DNA from 2 places in the Aeromonas molluscorum genome. Region 2 is predicted to be linked to the other one. Evidence: riboswitches for the same ligand, from Rfam matches in the RefSeq annotation. Region 2 holds a riboswitch; the other holds the start of a gene.
The links. A riboswitch is a leader RNA that binds a small molecule or an ion and turns the genes downstream of it on or off. The one in region 2 is predicted to bind cyclic di-GMP.
Positions count from the first base shown of each region.

Region 1: it holds a riboswitch for cyclic di-GMP, as region 2 does, so the genes downstream of both, gbpA (N-acetylglucosamine-binding protein GbpA) here and ACSMDR_RS06600 (glycosyl hydrolase family 18 protein) in region 2, are expected to answer to the same signal.

Region 1 covers NZ_JBPQCY010000002.1:404,676-408,886, forward strand. Annotated here, with positions in the region: gene cbl (HTH-type transcriptional regulator Cbl) at 309-1,256, shown strand; gene gbpA (N-acetylglucosamine-binding protein GbpA) at 1,341-2,762, opposite strand; cyclic di-GMP riboswitch class I at 2,821-2,904, opposite strand; gene ACSMDR_RS12515 (M3 family metallopeptidase) at 3,208-4,211, shown strand, end outside.
Region 2 covers NZ_JBPQCY010000001.1:1,381,521-1,385,731, forward strand. Annotated here, with positions in the region: gene ACSMDR_RS06600 (glycosyl hydrolase family 18 protein) at 1-2,401, opposite strand, end outside; cyclic di-GMP riboswitch class I at 2,515-2,602, opposite strand; gene ACSMDR_RS06605 (hybrid sensor histidine kinase/response regulator) at 2,787-4,211, opposite strand, start outside.

The DNA of each region.
Region 1 (4,211 bases), on a different contig from region 2:
AGCCAGACAGGCTCAGCTCTACCCGGACTATCAGATTTAGGGGACGGGATAACGCCATCACCGGGGCACCCATTGCCAAGGGGCACCGTTATCATTCAAAGCCGAACGGAGCCGCGTCGAGGCGGCACAATTCAGCACCGGACAGACAGTGCGATTGGTGGCCAGATTGGCTCAGCGCGACCCTGACGACCAGATATAAAGCGGATGCAGCCCAGGGCGATGCGAACAGAGAAATGGAAACCGACATGCCAACCGGCATGGCGGGGTTATATCAAATGGGGGCAACCCTTGGCATGCAGGAGGCGAGGGTGAATTTTCAACAGTTAAGGATCATCAGGGAGGCGGCCCGGCGCGACTATAACCTGACCGAGGTGGCGAACGCGCTGTTCACCTCCCAGTCCGGGGTCAGTCGCCATATCCGCGAGCTGGAAGAGGAGCTCGGCATCGCCCTGTTCGTGCGCTATGGCAAGCGGCTGCTTGGCATGACGGAGCCGGGCAAGGAGCTATTGGTGCTCGCCGAGCGCATCCTCAATGACGCCAGCAACATCCGCAAGCTGGCCAGCGCCTTCGCCAACCGCGAGTCGGGGCGCTTGCTGGTGGCGACGACCCATACCCAGGCGCGCTATGCGCTGCCACGGGTGGTGAAGGCATTTCGTGAGCGTTTCCCCGAGGTGCAACTGGAGCTGCGCCAGGGGGGGCCAGAGGAGATAGTTCGGCTGCTGCAAACCGGTGAGGTGGATATCGGCATCAGCAGTGAGCAGCTCGACCGCAGCGAAGGCGTGGTGGCCTTTCCCTACTACCGCTGGCACCACAACATAGTGGTGCCTAGGGGCCATCCCCTGGCCGGGGAGGAGCCGCTCAGTCTGGCCGCCCTGGCCCAGTGGCCCATCATCACCTATCAGGCCGGGCTCACGGGTCGCATCAGGGTTGATGAGGCCTTCGCCGCCGCGGGTATTTCACCCCAGATCCTGCTGACCGCTCAGGACTCGGACGTCATCAAGACCTACGTGGAGTTGGAGATGGGCGTGGGCATCCTGGCGGACATGGCGTTCGATCCCCAGCGAGACCTGGGGCTCCATCAGCTCGATGGTAGTCGGTTGTTCGCCCCTCACACTGCCTGGATTGGCCTCAAGCAGGGGCAGTTCCAGCACAACTTCGCCTGGCAATTTATCCAGCTCTGCAACCCCGAACTGGCGCTGGCCGACATTCAGGCCCGGGCGCTGCACGGTGAGCCGCTCATCGATTACCAGATCTGAGTCTTTCGTCCTGTCGACAGGGAGCAGCTGATAAAACGGGGAGCCAAAGGCTCCCCGTTGTCTGGTCGGTCACGGCCTCAGGCCTTACTGCACCAATTGCCAGGCATCCTGCCAATGGCTGCCAACTCCTGGCTCATAGTGAGTGGCGTTGCTGCTCCACTGGCTGCACCAGCCTTCGGCGGGGAAAGGTTTGCACTGGTAGATCTTGCCATCTTTGGGTTGCAGCACCCTGATCCCGCTCTTGTAGGCCGAGAGAGAGGCAGGGAACACATATTGGTAATCGCCGCTGACCGGATCTTGCAGCATGAGATCGACGGTCTGCTGCAAGATGGATCCGCCCCCTTTGGGAGTGCCTGCGAGCACCAGCTGGTGGTGACCGGCGCTGAGGTCGGTCAGCGCAAGGCTCAGACTCTGGCTGGCATCCTTGATGTCGGCCTGGATCTGCCCTTTGGCTGCGCCGCCATGGTCATAGAGGGTGGCGGTCACGGCCAGATCTCCCTGCACCGCCAGGGTGAAGTCGAGCTTGAGCTTGCCGCCATCGAGGGGGTAGCTGTCGCTCAGACCGCTCACCGCCATGCTGTCTGTCTGGGGAGGTTGCTGCTGTTCTAGCTGGATCTCGACCCGCGCCAGGCCGCTACCCGCCTTCAGATAGATGGGGTTCTGGCCGTAGACGGGGTTGAAGCTGTCGCCACTGCCCGGCTGGCCGGCGCGGATCTGGCTCTGCTCGGCGTTTATCTGGCTGGCCAGGGCCTGCGCCCAGTTGTTTTTGAGCCCTTGCTCGTCACTGGTGACGGTGAGTACCGTCTGCAGATCGGGACGCTCGCCATTGGCATCGAACACCCGGGTCATGGCCTTGTCTCCTGTCCGGAGATCCAGAGAGGGATAGATGGTGCCGCTCTGGCTCCAGGTCAGCGGCGGCAGATCACCCTCCTGGAAACGGGCATCGATCAGGTTGTAGAAGCTGTTGGGTGTATCCCCGACTTCCCAGACTCCCAGGATCAGCTGGTAGCCGGTGCGCTCTGGCAGGGTACAGCTGTGGGTCATCTGTTTGGGTGGCTGCACCATGCCGCCGTCGATGACACAGAAGGGGGTCAGATCGAAGCTATTTCGGCTTATGGGCTGGTTGGGATCCCAATCCTGCCTGGTGAGGTAGTAGCGCCAGTTGCGGGTGACATGATTGGCGGTAAAAGTCCAACTGATGTCGATGGGGCCCGCGCTGACACTGCGTTTGGTCCAGCGATCGCTGGTCTGGGCGTTCAACTCGGCGAACTGGGCATGGCCGGCTGCGGCTATTTCGCCATCAACAGGACCGCCGTCCGGGAAGCCGGACGGGGCTTCCAGGCTCTGAGGTTCCCACTGGATGGCGCCGCAGCCAATGTTGCCGCCGTTCTTGCACAGAGTGTTGCGGGCTTCCGGGCTGCTGATGTAGCCGTGGGCGAGGGCGCCACCACTGGCCAGCAGGGCGGTGATGACGGCAAGACGATGAAGTGGTTGATTCACTGCCATAGATTCCTTGTATTGAGTCTGTCTGGGCAGTCAGCTTGGCGGGGAACCCCCGAACACCTGCTGCAACCCCGCTATCCCTTGACTGGTCAGGGGACCGGAGGCTTTGCGTCCTGGCCTCTCGACCAGTTTGCCAAATGACTGTGTCTGGGTGTCGGTTTCATTCGACGACCAATAATGGCTAATTTTGAACAAAAAATTAACATAAATTAGCAAAAAAGGAACTGACCGGAGCTGCCGACCACCTTTTGTGCGACAGCGGATGGCTTGCCTGCTGAAGAAATAATCGTGCTATTACCTGCTAATGGTTTGAAATAACAGCCATTGTTCAGAGGTGATGGAGGGCGCAGACAGATGGTTTGGCTTCTGCTAGCGTGGAACAGCGCATCCCAGCGTACATAGCATCAGGGCCAACCCGGATTGACCCCATCACAACAAGAGGGAACTTATGAATTCCATTGCCAGGAATTACTTCAACCAGTTGAATCAGGACTATCTGGCGCTGCACAGGCGCAAAGAGGATCTGTTCTGGTCGACTTATATGGGTACCAGCGATGATCAGGCTGGCTTCACCGCGGCCGAGCAGGCCTACAAGGGGTTTTGTGCCAATCCGGCCCGGTTGCCGGAGCTCAGAGCCATGCTGGCCCAGGCCGAGGAGACGGATCTCAAGCGGGGGCTTGCGGGCTGGCTGGCCTTCTTCGAGTGCAATGTCATCGAGGATCCGGCCGCCGCCGCCCTGATGGACGAACTGGTGGCCGCCGAGGCCAAGCTCTTCGCCCGCCGCAAGGAGCTCAAGCTGGAGCTGCTGGACGAACAGGGCCGGACAGTTCCCGGCAGTTTGCCCGCCGCCGGTGCCTCTCTGGTCGCGAGCCCGGTTGAAGCCGTGCGCGCCAGCGCCGTGGCACTCTTCCATACTCTGGAGCAGTGGGCCCTGGACTCGGGCTTCCTGGAGATCGTTCAGCTGCGCAATCGCTTTGCCCGCACCATGGGTTATCGCGACTACTTCGAATACAAGGTGCGCAAGAATGAGCAGATGAGCCCAGAGCAGCTGTTTGTCATTCTGGATGATTTCATCGCCCGCACCGAGGCGCGTACCCGCCAGAGCCTGGCCGAACTTAAAGAGGCCAAGGGGGAGGCGGCGCTGCAGCCCCATAACCTGCGCTTCTCGGTGAGTGGCGACGTGACCCGCCAGCTCGATCCCTATGTCCCTTTCTCCCGTGCCTTGCAAGATTGGGTGCAGAGCTTCCGCCGCCTCGGCATCCAGTACCGGGATGCCGTGCTGACCCTGGACTTGCTGGACAGGCCCGGCAAGTATGAGAACGGCTTCTGCCATGGCCCAGTGCCGAGCTTCTGGCAGGAGGGGCAGTGGGTGCCGGCCGTGGTCAACTTCACCAGCCTGGCCAACCCGGGTCAGGTCGGCAGCGGCTGGAGCGGGCTCAATACCCTGTTCCA
Region 2 (4,211 bases):
CATTGCCCTGGGTCCAGTATTTGGCCTGCCAGACCAGGCCGCCATGACTCACCTTCTCGCCACCGTTGTAAGTGGTCGTGGCGCTCCAGGCAGGCCAATTGGCAGCATCCGGATCGGTGGCGCCACAATCGCCACCACCACTCACCGGCGTGACCGTCAGCCGGGTGCTGGCCTGGGCATCCAGGGCGCCGTCGGTGACGGTCACACTCAGGTCATAACCGGTTTCGGCAGTGACGCTCGGCCCCGTCACGACCAAGGTCGCGCTGCTCTGCCCGGTGGCGGTCAAGCCGGCCGGTACCGTCCACTGGTAACTGAGGGTATCCCCGTTGGGATCAGTGGCCTGCGCCTGGATACTCACCTGCTTGCCAGACTCGACCTTGGCGGTGGCAGGAAGCACCACGACTGGCGCAAGATTGGGCTGAGGTGCCTTGTTGGTCACCACGACCTGATCCTTGGCTGTGAGTCCATCGGCATCGGTCACCGTCAATTCGAACACCAGATTGACGTCCTGAGACACCTCATCCAGGTTGAAGCTGGCTTGCGCCTGATTGGCTCCCGCCAACTGGACGGCCGGACCTGATACCTGCATCCAGCCGTAGCCTATGGCCGAGCCTTCGGGATCTCGGGAGGCCGAACCGTCCAGGGTCACGCTCGCCGGGCCTGTTACGCCGAGATCCTTGCCCGCGTTGGCAATGGGCGGCTTGTTGACGGGGGAGGTGCCACTGCCATTTCCCAACCCCTCATGCATGGCGTTGAGAATGTCACCATTATCCGAGTCAATCTCCCAGGAGAAGAGGCCGCCGAGCTGGTTTGCCAGCACATACTGCCCCTTGGCCTTGACCGAACGATCGTTGTCGAAGGTGATGAGATCCCCGGTGCTGGCCTTGAACACATAAGGTGCCTCTGCCACCTCGTCATAACCCTGTTCCCAGCCAGCCCCCATGTAGTCATTCACGATCTGGCGGTAATCCACCACACCATTCTCCCAGGTGCCCTTGACCGGCCCTGTGGCGGTGCCGGTGAAGGGGTTGCCAGCCTGGTAGCCATTCACCCCGGTCCAGCCGCGGCCATACATGGCCGCCCCGACCACTATCTTGCCCGGGGTCACACCCTGGCCGAGCAGCGTCCTGACCCCCTTGTCGGTGGTGTACTTGGTGTTGGCATCCCAACTCGCTTCAAACAGGTTGGTCTGATGACCCAGTTCGGTATTGGTCCAGGCTCCGTTGAAGTCGTAACTCATCAGGAAGATGTGATCCATGTACTGCTGCGCCGCCTGATAATCGACTTTGGCAATCTTGTCGCCACCGGCACTGATCGCCGAGGTCAGCTCGTACTGGCGACCTGTGGTGGCCTCCAGCTCGTCGAGCATGGCGCGCAGCTCCTTCATCAGGGTCACATAAGTGGCACCATCATTGGGGCCACCCAGGCTGGGATTGGCTCCCTGCCCCCCCGGGAACTCCCAGTCGATATCTACCCCGTCGAAGAACTTCCAGGTCTGCAGGAACTCTTTGACCGAGGCGACGAAGGTGTCGCGCTTGCTCTTGTCATCGAGGAAATAGAAGGGGTCGGAGAGGGTCCAGCCACCGACCGATGGCAATATCTTGAGGTCGGGATGCGCTTGTTTCAGGGCCATCAGGTTACCGAAGTTGCCTTTATACGGCTCATCGAAATCCTTGAGGTTGCCCTGGGGCATCTGGATGGCGGCCCAGGGGTCATGCATGGCCACCTTGAAGTCGGCACGCCCGGCACAGGCTCGTTGCAGCGCCTCGAAGCTGCCTTCGATCTCCTTGAGGCTGTCATTGATGCCATTGCCACCGCAGATGGGGGTAAAGCCATAGAGGATGTGGGTCAGGTTCTGGGCCGGGATCTTGTCGACCGTGAACTTGCGGCCATAGACGCCCCACTCCACGTAATAGGTACCGACTACTTTGCCGGACTTGTTGGTGTAGGGTTTGTTGTTCTCTTGGAGCGGCGTATTGAGGGGCAACAGATGACTGCCGTCGGTGTCGGCGACCACTATCTCCTTGGCATCGGATCGGGTACAGCCACCGGCGTTGCATAGCTCGATCTGCATCTGGTAGCGACCGCCCTTGGTCACCTTGAAGTTGGCGGTGCCGGAGGCACCGGACGGGCCGCTCCACACCTCGACGCCGTCCAGCAGCACCTTGGCGGTCTGACCCACATCGCCGGACCAGAGGTTCCAGCTCACGCTGACCGGGGCGCCGTCGGCATGGACGGTCACCAGCTTGTTGTAGGCGGTCGCCGCCTGATCCACTTCGACGATGGCAAATTTGGTTTCACCCCATCCGATGGTCGGCTTTCCTGGGGCTGCGGCATAGGCGGAGGAGGCAAAGAGCCCGGCCACCATCAAGGCCAGCAAGGAGGGTTTCGGACTTAACATGTTGAATTTCCTTATTCGTTTATCATTTTATTTACGAAAAAGGCAACGCATGTCAGACAGGTACAGCAGACAACATTCCAGGCTGGCTTGGCGTCCAGCTGGAAACACAGTCCTGTGGTGACCCCGCTATCTTAGGTACAACAGACCCTTAGACCGGAAGTTTTGCGTCCCGGCCTTTCGACCGGTTTGCCCTTTGGCACAACTTGATTCGCGATCAAAATAATCGCCAAGGAAATATAAGGTCCAACCGAGCAGGCAGCAAACCCCCCAGGTGAGTCACCCCTTGTCGCAGGGATTCAAATAGCACAAAAATACGCAATTTATCGGCTTAAAAGGCCATTTATGCGACGATCCTCTGCCAAGTGGTTTACCTGCAAACAGAAGACTAATGTGTTAATTCGTGATCATCATCAAGTTTGCAGGTCCCGCTCATGCTGTTCATCAGCGCCCTGAGCTTGAGTGGCTTGACCGGCTTGCTGATATAGCCATAACCATGCTCACGGATCTGGGCCTGCAGTTCGCCTTTTCGATCCGCACTGATGATGATGCCCCCCACGCCGGTACCGAGGGCAAGACGCAGCATATGCAACGCCTGCAACCCCGTCTTGCCATCGTCGAGGTGGTAATCGGACAGCACCAGATCCGGTTTGAAGGTCTCCACCAGTGTCAGGGCCTGGGCCAAGTCCTGCACGCAGCGTACCTCACAGCCCCACCGCCCCAGCAGGGAGGCCATGGCAACCAGTATCTCGGGTTCATTATCGAGACAGAGCACCCGCACCCCGGCCAGCTGGCTATCCCGCCGAGGCTCAGGGCTCAGGGCTGTTCTGGCAACCAAGGGGCGGCTGGCGAGGTTGAGACTGATGGCAAACACAGAGCCGGCCCCGGGCCAGCTGCGCAGTGTCAGCTGATGTCCCAACACCTGCGAAATACCGCGGGCGATGGCCAGACCCAACCCCAGTCCCTGCTCACGGGCAGTGCGGGAGTGATCCAGACGTTGGAACTCTTCGAAGATGGCTTCCTGCTTGTCCAGGGGGATGCCCGGCCCGGTGTCCCATACCTCGATGCGCAGCTGCTGACCCTGGCGGCGACAACCGAGCAAGACCCGTCCACCGGGATTGTAACGAAATGCATTGGTGAGGAAGTTTTGCAGCACACGGCGTAACAAGCGCACGTCGCTGTGTACGGCCAGCCGGGTATCGACCACGGCAAACTCTATCTCTCCTGCCTGGGCCAGTACCCCGAACTCGGCCTTGAGGTTGTCAAAGACATCCGCCAGGGCAAAATCGAGCTTCTTGGCCTTGAATTTGCCCGCCTCCAACCGGGAGATGTCGAGCAAGTCGGTGATGAGATCCTCGGTCGCCCCCAGGGCATCATCGATGTGACGGGCGAGACGGGCCGCTTCTCCCTCATCGGGCAAGGTCTCAATCAAGGAGGAGGTAAACAGCTTGGCAGCATTGAGCGGTTGAGTCAGATCATGGCTCACCGCCGCGAGGAAACGGCTCTTGGAGTGATTGGCCCGCTCAACCTGCTCGTTGACGGTGCGCAGCTGGCTGTTGAGGGCCGAGAGCTCACGGGTTCGTTCGGCCACCCGCGCCTCCAGATGTTCATTGGCCTCACGCAGCACCCGTTCCGCATCGCGAAAGGGGGTGATGTCGGCGAAGGTCATGACGAAGCCCCCCCCGGGCATGGGATTGCCTTGCAGCTCGATAACCCGGCCATCCGGGCGCTCCCGGGAAGAGAGGTGGGCGCTGCCGCGCTTCATGAAACCGACCCGCCGGGCCACGTGGGCCTCGACCTCTCCTTGGCCGCA